2 linked regions of the Marinagarivorans cellulosilyticus genome follow. Each later gene encodes a partner of the first gene's protein in a complex. Links are inferred from orthologs where the notes say so. Each region holds a gene or a part of one and is shown on either strand. Other genes may lie near its edges.

Region 1 (3,607 bases):
TCAACCGATTGAATCTGGCCACCATTTGCCAAGAAAGCTTCGATATCAGCTTCCAACTGTAACCGCGCGCGCTCACGTTCAGCATCACTAGACTCAATACTATTAACCGCCTCCATGTCACTACTAACAGTATCAGAGGAGGCATCATTATCTAATACATCATCATATTCATCGCTCATAGTATTTCCTACGCCAAAAAACAAAATTAACAGACAAACATCCGATTCGCTGATTATTTATAGATGACCCATTAAAGGCTAGCCAGCAATTCTGATAATTTTCTTAGCTTGTTTTTTACTAACTTTTGCAACGAACTAAACACTTTGCTATTTGCAGACATTACGCCGATTAACGCAGGCAAACAGCCGATAAACGCCCTTCAGTTTTATTAATTGCGGCCACAAAAAAGCCCCTTAACGGGGCTTTGGGGACAACAAGGTAATACCGACCATTACTTAAACGGCATCAGGGCCGGTTTCGCCCGTGCGAATACGCACAATTTCTTCGAGCGACTGGATAAAGATTTTACCATCGCCAATCTTACCGGTTTGGGCAGCTTTAGTAATCGCCTCAACGGCCGATTCAACAACATCATCAGAAACCGCCATTTCAAGCTTAACCTTAGGCAAGAAGTCAACAACGTACTCTGCACCCCGGTATAGCTCGGTATGCCCCTTTTGGCGGCCAAAGCCTTTCACTTCGGTCACAGTCATACCTTGAACACCAATTTCAGACAGCGCATTACGCACGTCATCCAGCTTAAAAGGTTTTACAACTGCAGTAATCAGTTTCATGTGGGATCTGCCTTATCATAGTTTTATTATTGAGCACCCAAGCGGTGCATACTCTGCGGGCTCCAATCTACAACACAGCACCAAGAGAAGGCAAATTATCCTAACAAACAAACAAAAAAAAGCGGCCGAGCACAAGCTCGACCGCAAAATTTAACTACAACCAATGAAAGGGAAAGGGCAAAACCTACGTTTTGCCCTACAAACTTACTTACCGCCAGTAAACTCTGGGTAAGCTTCCATACCGCACTCGGCGATATCCACACCTTCGAACTCTTCTTCTTCGCTAACACGCACTCCAATGATGGCTTTGATAGCAAACCAAACAATTAAGCTGGTTACGAAGACCCAAACAAAGATGGTTAAAGCACCAACAATTTGACCGCTAAAGCTTGAACCGTCGTTAGTGATTGGCACCAACAATAAGCCCAACAAGCCAACAACACCGTGAACAGAAATAGCACCAACGGGGTCATCAATTTTTAGCTTATCTAGGAACAAGATGCTAAATACCACCAACACACCGCCTATAGCACCAAACAATGTAGCCTGTAATGCCGATGGCGTAGATGGCTCAGCAGTAATTGCGACCAAACCAGCCAGCGCACCGTTAAGCGCCATCGTTAAGTCGGCCTTACCGAACATAATGCGTGCAACCAATAGCGCCGCAACCAAGCCACCCGCTGCTGCTGCGTTAGTATTCATAAATACCACCGCTACAGAGTTGGCGCTTTCTACGCTGGCAGTTGCCAATACAGAGCCACCGTTAAAGCCGAACCAGCCCATCCAAAGGATGAACATACCCAAGGTAGCCAATGGTAAGTTAGAACCAGGAATAGCATTAACACTGCCGTTAGCGCCATATTTGCCTTTACGTGCGCCTAGTACAAGTACGCCTGAAAGCGCAGCAGCGGCGCCCGCCATGTGAACAATGCCAGAACCCGCGAAATCAGAGAAGCCCATATCACCCAAGGTGTACATGCCAAACACAGCATTACCGCCCCAAGTCCAGCTACCTTCCATTGGGTAGATGAAACCAGTCATTACAACGGCGAAAGCCAAGAAGGCCCAAAGCTTCATACGCTCAGCAACAGCACCAGAAACAATCGACATTGCCGTAGCAACGAAAACAACCTGGAAGAAGAAGTCTGCCGACGGTGCGTAAGTAGCAGGCTCATCAGCGCCAGCAACGCCGTCACCAGTAATACCAGACAAAAAGATATCGCCGCCGTACATAATCGCGTAACCGCACACAAAGTACATAGTGCAAGCGATGGCATACAAAGCCACGTTTTTAGTTAAGATTTCTGTGGTGTTTTTCGAGCGAACCAAGCCCGATTCCAGCATGGCAAAGCCAGCCGCCATCCACATAACCAGTGCACCGCAGATCAAAAAATAGAACGTGTCTAAGGCGTACTGCAATTCAAATATTTGGTTTTCCATTGTTATCTCCGGAAACGTCGAAATTACAGGGCGTCTTCGCCGGTCTCGCCGGTGCGAATACGTACAACTTGCTCGAGGGCCGATACAAAGATCTTGCCATCGCCAATTTTGCCGCTGTGTGCAGCTTTGCTGATCGCTTCTACAACCTGATCCACCTGAGTGTCCGCGACTGCAACCTCAAGCTTGGTTTTAGGTAAAAAGTCCACAACATACTCGGCACCGCGGTAAAGTTCGGTGTGACCTTTCTGACGACCAAAACCTTTAACTTCAGTAACAGTAATACCCTGTACACCAATATCAGAAAGCGCTTCACGCACAGCATCGAGCTTGAAAGGCTTGATAACAGCAGTAATTAATTTCATCGGACTGCTCCTAGTAATTTGCAGACTATGCTGCGTTTATAAAAATAAACCGCTCAGCTAATGCTGAGCGGTTGGGTTGAAATTATTCGCCTAAAGGTAGGGTGTAAGAAACCACAAACTTCATATCATCATCATCAGACTCATCGGCGATGAACTGACTAACTGTAAATGAGAGGTTATCGTTATAGGCATAGCTTACATTCAAATGCACTGGGCTACATGCTTCACCAGCATCTTCAGGTGCACACTGACCAACAGCGCCGCCGCCGCCAACATCATCCGAATGCATGCCGACTAATAACGAGAATGCACCAATATCAGCACCCAACGTGTAGTACATATAATCACCTGAGCTATTATCTTTACCAACGGGAATGTAAGCAGCAAAACTCATAGGACCGTAGCCCAAGCTCACTACAGCGTCAGTCCAATCAGTGAAATCAGTTTCATTATCATCCGTGTACCCAGCGCCCGTCGGATAGTTATAACTCCATACACTTAAGTCATAAGAAAAATCGCCAACAGAACCACCATAGCCAGCATACAAGTCATATTCTGTTCCAGCTCCGGTATCACCAGAAGACCCCCAAATACCGGCATAGAAACCAGCAGCACTAACGTTCAAATCACCAGATACAGCAGGAGTGCCTGATCCCAGATCGGCACCACGCCACAAGTAAGTGCTAGCCACACCAACCGAAGCGCCGACTTCAACTTCTGCTTGCGCAGGAGCCATTACACCAGCAGCCATTACAGCAGCAACAGATGAAGCGATAAGAGTTTTACTCAATTTCATAATGTTTTCTCCAAGAGTGATAGCAATATTGTTTTAAAATCTAACTACGGTGTCCGCAGTATTGTGCCTGAGCTATAGCAGGATGTTTGCCAACAAAATAAAAGCAATACAATTCAATAGGTTACACAAAAATCACCAACAAGACCCAACACCCAAGCGCACCACAAGGCACCAAAAAAAACACCTTGCGCGCACCAAAATGCATCGGCGCACTA
Region 2 (3,760 bases), 1.8 Mb from region 1 along the record:
TGGGACCCCATTATTGATAAGGGTGTGATTACCAAGTTAATGCTGACCATTTCAGATACAACACACCAAGATGCGCTGGAGCGCACGACTCGCGCACAAAAAGAAGAGCTAGAACTGGTAGGGCAAGTATTAAAAGTTAATACACTAAAGTTTGAAGAGCTTATGCATTACACTCAAAGCACCCTCAACCGTAACATTAAGCTAATTCGCGATTATGAGCATTCCGACCAAATAGATTTCGATGCCCTTTTTCACAATATTCATAACATAAAAAAAGAGGCTCGCACTCAGGGTTTAACCCACTTAACGCAGAGCCTCCATACTATTGAATCGAGATACGACGCCATACGCAAAAAACTCGATAACACTTGGAAAGTCGCCGATTTACTTTCAGACCTGCAAATCATCACCACTAAAATTGAGCGCTACAAACACATCAATCACGACATACTAAAACGCACGGACGCTACAGCGGCCCCGCAACTCAGCAAGGAGCAGCTATACACAATTGCTTCAGAGTTAAAAAATTTGAAACCGGCCATTTCAGGTAGGAATGGGCTAACAAGTTTAGCTGCTATAGAGAATATTCTTTTGGATGCCACCACACTGGATATTGTCCTTTTAGCCAACCAGCGCTTAGACCTTCTGGCAGATATTGCCGAGCCGCTAGATAAAACGAAACCCTCGATTTACGCCCCATCAAACGATTTCCGTGTGCTGAATAAACTTAAAGCCTCTGTCACCGAGGTACTCGATCAAATACTTCGCAACGCGATATACCACAGCTTCGAATCAAAAGAAGAGCGTAAAAGACTTGGCAAAGACAGCTCGGGGGTGATCACGCTTAAAATCAGCGAAAAATCCAGCCACTTGGTTATTCGCATAACCGATGACGGGAAAGGGCTGAATATCAAACGGCTAGCTGAAAAAGGCGCTCACAAGGGGCAAATAACACCCGCTGAAACCAAAAACATCAATACCGTGGCTCAGCTGCTGTTCAACCCAAAAGTGTATACACCTAGCTCACCATCGATCGATAGCAGCTACCGTTACGGCATTGCACAGGTAAAAAGCACCCTAGAAGAAATGGGAGGCAACGCAAGCGTCGAGGTATTAAGCCCCTGTATCGAAGGTTACTGCGAAATAGCCATCGAATTAACTCTGCCGGCCAACCTTTACACTCAAGTGCCAAATTCAGTAAACCAACACATTATGGCTGCAGGGTAAAGCAATAAAAAAGGCGCCGATCGGCGCCTTTTTTATTGCAGTAAGCGGCTAGCTAAAGTTTATAGCCCACTTCTTCGTGCAGAGTAATATCGAGCCCTTGTGTTTCTTCTTCCGCGCTCACGCGGATGCCACCAGTAAGCACACCGGTTAACTTAACCAGCACAAAAGTCACAACTGCCGTATAAACTGCAGTACTGAGTACACCCACAAACTGAACCCCCAACTGTTGACCAATTGAGGTGTTATCGCCACCAAAGCCTAAGCCGGAAAAAATACCAAGCTCTGTGGAAGCGAAAATGCCCACCATTAAAGTACCTAAAATACCGCCCACTCCGTGTACAGGAAATACATCTAATGAATCATCAATTTTCAAACCGCGCTTTATCCAGTGGGTGGCAATAAAACATACAACACCGGCTGTTAAACCAATAACAATAGCCGCCGCCGGCCCAACAGAGCCTGAGGCCGGGGTAATAGTGCCTAGGCCAGCAACCATACCCGTCACAATACCCAACGCACTTGGTTTGCCAAACTTTTTCCACTCAACAACCATCCAAGCCAAAGCGCCTGCAGCAGCAGATAAGTGAGTCACAAGCATAGCCATTGCAGCTGCGCCACCGGCGGCCAACGCACTACCGCCATTAAAACCAAACCAGCCAACCCACAGCATGCCAGCACCTGTCACTGTCATTGTCATGTTGTGCGGCGGCATAGGGCTTTCAGGGAAGCCCCTGCGGTTACCAATCATCATCGCCGTTACCAGCGCCGCGACACCAGCGGTAATATGAACCACTGTGCCACCAGCAAAATCTAAGAGCCCCATATCAGCCAGCCAGCCGCCACCCCACACCCAATGGCAAATAGGTACGTAAACCACTAGCAACCAAAGCGCACTAAAAATTAATACTGACGAGAACTTCATCCGCTCGGCAAAAGCACCAACAATAAGTGCCGGTGTAATCACTGCAAACGTCATTTGAAAAAGAGCAAACAGCGGCTCGGGGATGTCACCTGATAAAGACTCGGTCCCCATGCCCGAGAACATTACACGACCAAAGCCACCGATCCAGTTATTGCCTTCGGTGAAAGCTAAGCTGTAACCAAGCGCCAACCATAGAATGGATGCAATGCAAGCGATCGCAAAACACTGAACCAGAACAGACAGCACATTTTTAGAGCGGACAAGCCCCGCGTAAAATAGCGATAAGCCAGGCAGCGTCATAAACAAGACTAAAGCGGTGGCCGTTAAAATCCAGGCAGTATTACCGCCGTTAAGTGCGTCCTGAGCGAACACAGGGCTACTGCATGCCAATAAGGCAAGAGCGCTTACGATAGTTTTCATGGGGTTCCCCGGTAGCAAGAGTCATTATTATTGCGCCTCTTAGTGGGCGCGATAAGTGGTTATCGCTTTAGCCTCCACTCCCGAAAGCATCATCAAACGCACCACACCAATCCATAGCAGTGTGCATTCTACACAAAGCTACCTATTTTGGTGCGAAACGACTATCACTCACAGTAAAAACATTTGCCTGCGCACAGCTAACACAAAGAAACCCGCTTTAAACTCCGCCCTCTTTTAGCTTATGAATAGCATCGCGTAACGCCCCAGCCTTTTCAAATTCCAAGTTTTTGGCAGCATCAAACATTTGCTTTTCAAGTTCAGCCACCTGCAGCCATACATCTTTTCCCTTAAGCTCTGGCGTTAAGAAGTCTGCACTTGCGCCCGATGCCGCTTTTCGCTTGCCCACTTTAGCCCCAGGAATACGCGCGCCATCTAAAATGTCAGTCACGCGCTTTTTAATACCCTTTGGCGTTATGCCATGCTCAAGATTGTGGGCAACTTGCTTAGTCCTTCGGCGATCAGTCTCATCAATTGCGCGCTGCATAGAGCCTGTAATTTTATCGGCATACAAAATACATCGGCCGTTTACGTTTCGCGCAGCACGGCCAATGGTTTGAATTAAAGAGGTCTCCGATCGCAAAAAACCTTCCTTGTCCGCATCAAAAATCGCCACCAGAGAAACCTCGGGCATATCTAACCCTTCTCGCAGTAAGTTAATGCCGACCAGAACATCAAACTCGCCAGCCCTTAAATCTCTGATAATTTCTACACGCTCAACAGTATCGATATCTGAATGCAAATAACGAACACGAACGCCCTGCTCCTGCAAAAAGTCGGTCAAATCTTCAGCCATGCGTTTCGTTAAAACCGTGATGAGCACTCGCTCATCGCTTTTAACGACTTTGTGAATTTCGCTCAAGCAATCATCCACCTGCGTACCAGCCGGCCGTATTTCAATATTGGGGTCAACTAACCCTGTTGGACGAACCACTTGTTCGACAACGGCTCCGGCATGCGCCTGCTCGTATTTACTCGGCGTCGCGGATACAAAAATCATTTGCGGTGCGGCACGCTCCCACTCATCAAAACGCATCGGTCGATTATCCAACGCAGAGGGCAATCGAAAACCGTACTCCACAAGTGTTTCTTTACGAGATCGGTCACCTTTATACATGGCCCCAATTTGCGGCA

The links. The genes of interacting proteins can lie anywhere in the genome.
Region 2: the proteins of glnK (region 1) and MARGE09_RS16075 are in contact, whole or in part, in a solved structure (PDB 2NS1), measured with the Escherichia coli proteins. The link is inferred for Marinagarivorans cellulosilyticus from one-to-one orthologs.

What each region holds. Positions count from the first base shown.
Region 1 is NZ_AP023086.1:2,147,933-2,151,539, reverse strand. What follows is about bases 928-3,607. They hold glnK (P-II family nitrogen regulator), read right to left. Parts: upstream 2,597-3,607; coding sequence 2,258-2,596; downstream 928-2,257. Other genes in these bases: MARGE09_RS08395 (TorF family putative porin), read right to left, coding at 2,679-3,392; MARGE09_RS08405 (ammonium transporter), read right to left, coding at 999-2,234. Also shown: MARGE09_RS08415 (hypothetical protein), read right to left, coding at 1-179; MARGE09_RS08410 (P-II family nitrogen regulator), read right to left, coding at 456-794. UniProt on the Escherichia coli protein: Involved in the regulation of nitrogen metabolism. Regulates the activity of its targets by protein-protein interaction in response to the nitrogen status of the cell.
Region 2 is NZ_AP023086.1:3,962,566-3,966,325, forward strand. The notes cover bases 425-3,257. They hold MARGE09_RS16075 (ammonium transporter), read right to left. Parts: upstream 2,570-3,257; coding sequence 1,280-2,569; downstream 425-1,279. Other genes in these bases: MARGE09_RS16070 (ATP-binding protein), read left to right, coding at 425-1,227; uvrB (excinuclease ABC subunit UvrB), read right to left, coding at 2,787-3,257. Outside these bases: more of MARGE09_RS16070, read left to right, coding at 1-424; more of uvrB, read right to left, coding at 3,258-3,760. UniProt on the Escherichia coli protein: Involved in the uptake of ammonium/ammonia (NH(4)(+)/NH(3)). Transport is electrogenic. Following sequestration of NH(4)(+) at the periplasmic face, NH(4)(+) is deprotonated and neutral NH(3) is transported into the cytoplasm.